2 regions of the Nonomuraea sp. NPDC047897 genome follow, and region 2 is predicted to be linked to the other one. Evidence: riboswitches for the same ligand, from Rfam matches in the RefSeq annotation. Region 2 holds a riboswitch; the other holds the start of a gene.
The links. Region 2 has a riboswitch for cyclic di-AMP ahead of ACGF0J_RS33150 (hypothetical protein). Riboswitches for the same ligand answer to the same signal wherever they lie in the genome.
Positions count from the first base shown of each region.

Region 1: it holds a riboswitch for cyclic di-AMP, as region 2 does, so the genes downstream of both, ACGF0J_RS37280 (hypothetical protein) here and ACGF0J_RS33150 (hypothetical protein) in region 2, are expected to answer to the same signal.

Region 1 is NZ_JBIDCC010000028.1:22,244-24,405, forward strand. It holds gene ACGF0J_RS37275 (hypothetical protein) at 1-109, shown strand, start outside; gene ACGF0J_RS37280 (hypothetical protein) at 168-1,124, opposite strand; cyclic di-AMP (ydaO/yuaA leader) riboswitch at 1,129-1,269, opposite strand; gene galT (galactose-1-phosphate uridylyltransferase) at 1,341-2,162, opposite strand, start outside.
Region 2 is NZ_JBIDCC010000019.1:12,345-14,506, reverse strand. It holds gene ACGF0J_RS33155 (DUF4032 domain-containing protein) at 1-390, shown strand, start outside; gene ACGF0J_RS33150 (hypothetical protein) at 519-1,304, opposite strand; cyclic di-AMP (ydaO/yuaA leader) riboswitch at 1,505-1,640, opposite strand; gene ACGF0J_RS33145 (DUF5302 domain-containing protein) at 1,803-2,003, opposite strand; gene ACGF0J_RS33140 (YbaB/EbfC family nucleoid-associated protein) at 2,143-2,162, opposite strand, start outside.

The sequences.
Region 1 (2,162 bases), on a different contig from region 2:
GTACGGGGCGGCGGTCAAGGCGTGTGAATCGCTGTTGCCCGCCGGTACCCGGCTGCCGGGCGCGCCGGCCGCGCCGGCCGCACCGTCCGCCCCACCGTCCCCCTCCTGACAGGCGCAGGCCGCCGACCGCCGGCCACGGCACAGACTCGCTCGCGGGATGCTTCGGGTCAGTACATCGAGATGTGGACGTGGTCGAAGTGGTTCTCGGTGATGCTGCCCCGGTTCCCCATGGGGCTCCAGCCAGAGCCGTGGTTGATGCGCTGCTTCCAGATCACGTACTTGACCCCGAGCTTCGCCTTGTTCGCCACGGCCCACGCGGCGACGCGGTCGCCCAGCACCTGGTTGGCGGTCGACGGCATGCTGCCGCCCGAGCTCATCATGAAGTCGCAGGCCCGGCCCAGCGGGTGCTCACCGCTCGAACCCGAGCGGTAGCACCCGACCGTGAACGGCAGCGCGAAGTTCCGCTTGATCAGCTCGCGCATCGCGCGCGTGCGGGGAGTGATGTTGTCCGCTCCGGAGGGCAGCTGCGGCGCCCAGGTGCCGTCCGGGCGGCGGCCGGTGCTGACGGGGACGAGGTCCTCGAGCTTGTCCTCGATGTCGCCGATGACGTCCTCGGCCTCTTCGCGCTGCCCGGCCACGGTCACCTGATCGGCACGGATCTTGGCGGCGAGGGCGCCGGCCTCGTCGGCGGCCTTCTTCTTCTCGTCCCGGACGGCGGCGAACCCGTCGACCACCGCCTGCTGCTCGGCCAGGAGCTGCTCCAGCACCGCGGCGCCCGCCCCGTTGATCGGCAGCATGAACGTCGGCAGCGACTGGGGGCCGCTCTGGTAGCGCAGCTGTGCGATCTCGGTGACCTTCTTCTCGGCCTCGGCCAGGGCCTTCTCGGCGGCGGCGAGCCGCTTCCCGGCAGTCTTGGCGGCCTGCTGGGCCTTGGCCAGCTCGACCCGCTTGAGGTTGTACGTCTCGATGAGTCCGTCGACCTTGGTGTTGAGTTGCTTCAGCTCCGAGCGGAGCTTGGTCTCATCGGGCTTGGGCTTGGCCAGCGCGGGCGCCGCCGGGCTGGTGGCCACGACGGCGGCGACGGTGAGACCGATGGCAAGACGCGCGGGGGACGCAGCCGCCACGTAGGAATCCTCTCCCTCTTGCCGACCGGGTTAGCTGACGGGTTCGGGAGGGAGTAGCGTTCCCCTACCACAGGCGTGGATTCACCCCAGGTGCTTGGGTCCCCGGCTCACGGGCGACGCGCCCGAGATTAGGCTTTGGCGCACCGGCCGTTACGGCCGGTGCGAAAGGGACATTAACAGTAAATCCAAGGTCATGCGAGCCTAAGAAGAAACCTGTTAGTGATCTACCTGTGATCGAATCATGCGTGCCGCCTCTTCCGGCAGCACGTCGTTGACGAAGGCGCCCATCGCCGACTCCGAACCGGCCAGATACTTCAGCTTGCCGGGCGCACGCCTGATGCTGAACAGCTCCAGGTGGAGATAGCCCAGGTCACGCCCCTCACGCACCGGCGCCTGGTGCCAGGCCGCGATGTACGGCATGACGACGCCGAACAGGCCGTCGAACGCCCGCAGCACCGAGGTGTAGAGCGGGGCGAACGCGGCCCGCTCAGCCCCGGTCAGCGCGGCCAGGTCGGGCACCTGCCGGTGCGGGTAGAGATGCACCTCGAACGGCCAGCGCGCCGCGGCGGGCACGAAGGCCGTCCACAGTTCGTTGGCGGCCACCACCCGCGGTCCCCCGCGCTCGGCCGCCAGCACGTCGGCGAACAGGCTCCGGCCCTCGTGCGCGGCGGCGTAGCGGGCGGCCGCGCCGAGATGGAGCCTGGTCCGCGGCGTCACATAGGGATAGGCGTAGATCTGCCCGTGCGGGTGGGTCAGCGTGATGCCGATCTCCTCACCGCGGTTCTCGAAGCAGAAGACCTGCTCCACGCCGTCGATCGCGGACAGCTCCGCCGTACGGTCGGCCCAGGCCTCCATCACCAGCTCGACCTGGTCGTCGGTCAGGTGCGAGAACGACGAGGAGTGGTCGGAGGTGAAGCACATCACCTCGCACCGACCCACGCCCGGACGCACGTCACTCAGCCCTCCGGCGGCGCCGTAGGCGCCGAGGTCGCCGGAGAAGGAGGGGAAGCGGTTCTCGAACACCACCACGTCGTAGTC
Region 2 (2,162 bases):
GTCCGGCCCAAGGTGGTCGACGCCGGGCACCACCAGCGGCGGCTGCTCCGCCTGACCGGGCTGGACGTGGAGGAGAACCAGGCGCGGCGGCTGCTCAACGACCTCGACGGGTTCCGGGTGGCCAAGGGGCTCCGGCACGAGGACGAGGCGATCGTGGCGCACCGGTGGCTGGCCGAGGTCTTCCAGCCGACGGTCGCGGCGCTGCCCGCCGAGCTGCGCGGCAAGCTGGAGCCCGCCCAGCTCTTCCACGAGGTGCTGGACCACCGGTGGTACCTGTCGGAGGCGGCGGGCGGCGACGTGGGGCTGCCCGCGGCCGTGAAGTCGTACATCGCGAACGTGCTGGTCCACAAGCCCGACGAGAAGGCGGTGCTCCCGGACGAGCCCGGGTGACCCGCCCCGAGGGGCCCGTCGCGGCCCGTCCGAGGCCCGCGTCGACGCTCTCGCGGCGGTGAACGCCGCGAGGGCGTCCCCGGTGCGGGGACGCCCTCGTGACGGACCGCTGCCGTGAGGGGGTCGGATCAGCGGCGGACCAGCTTGCGGAGGCGGTCGCGGCCCACGACGGCGCCGCCGCCGATCGCGGCCAGGGCGACGGCCGCGGCCACGCCGGCCGCGCTGCCGTCGGAGTTCTCGGCCGCCGGCTGGGCGGCCGCCGAGGTGGTGACGTGCGCGGCGGGGGCGACCTGGAGGGTGCTGCCGGCGGTGGCCCGCTGCTCGGCGGCGCCGGCCTTCTCCGACACGGTCTGCGTGGCGGGCGCCTTCTTCTTGGCCAGGACCTGCGGCGGCTTGGCCGGGTTGTTGTCCACCCGGGCGTAGGCGCGGGTCGCGAACGGCACCGGGTGGTTCTTCTTGCCGGGACCCTTGCCCCACTTGGTGATGACGTACTCGATCTTGATGTGGCCCATGCCGCCGTTGCCGTTGACGTGCAGCGTGTTGGTGTTGAAGGTGCCGCCGGTCAGCTCGGCGAACGTCTTGCCGTCGAGGTCCAGCATGATGCCGCGGTTGGACGGCTCGCCGGGACCGCGGTCGCCGACGAAGAAGGGCATCTTCTTGCCCTTGTAGACGACGTAGCCCTCGGTCAGCAGCGGCCAGCTCGGGCTGGCGGCCATCCCCTTCTGCATCGGCTTGCCACTGGCCGGCAGGCCGGTGTCACCAGCGCGGCCGGAGGCGTCGTCCCAGAAGTAGGAGGCGGTGGTGGAGCCCTTGAGCAGGACCTGCCGGTCCTCGGGCACATCGGCGTGGGCGGCGGTGCCGCCGATCGTCAGCGAGCCGGCCACGGTGGCGGTGAGCAGAGCGAGGGAACGCATGCCGAAACGGGGAGACATGAAGCGGTGAAGTCCTTTACCTGGGCAACGGGAGAGTCGCGCTCGCACAGCAGGGCGTAGCCGGGCAGGGGCCGAACGGTCGCTACGCGCGGGAGCGCGGAAAAGGTCTGTGGTGGGGGCCGCTCAGCAGGCGGCGGATGACGCTACGCAGTCGGGGGATACGCGGTAGTGCATCTGGGAAGGTGTCCTCTCCATCTCGCCTACCGGGTTAGCTGACGGGTTCGGGCGTGGAGATGCCCTACCGACGCGTGGTGGTCGGATTCACCCCAGGAGATGGGTCCCCGGTTCCCGCCGTGCGGGATTCGGCGCCGGTCAGCCGCCTCTTCCTGGTGAAGGGCTGGTCACTGACCGGTAACGCGCATGACTCTAGCGTGCAAATCGGACATAGGCAAAGGTAAGGCCATGAATCGGGCGAAGATCTACCTAAGACGGCAAAGAAAAAGGGGGCACGGCATGCCGTGCCCCTGGGTGTGGTGTGCCTCAGCCACCGCTCTTACGCCGGAAGGAACGCTTGCTGGCGGCCGGACCGTGCGCCCCGTGGATCTTCGAAGCGTCGGCGCCCCTGCCACCCGCGCCCGCGCCGGCCTGCTGGCCGCGCTTGCGCTCCAGCGCCTCGCGGAACTTGCGCTTCATCTCGTCCTCGGGAGTTTCGCTGACTTCCGGCTCCGGTGTTTCGGCCATGAGGACCTCCTGGTGTTGGGGACATCCACAGCTTCGCATGGTCCCGCACGTGACGCGAAACCGGGTGATTCCGGCGTGTCCACCGAGGACGCGCGGGGCCGGCGGGCTCGCCACGAGCCGGGCGCGCCTCCCCCGGGGCTCAGCGGCCCTCCGGCTCGG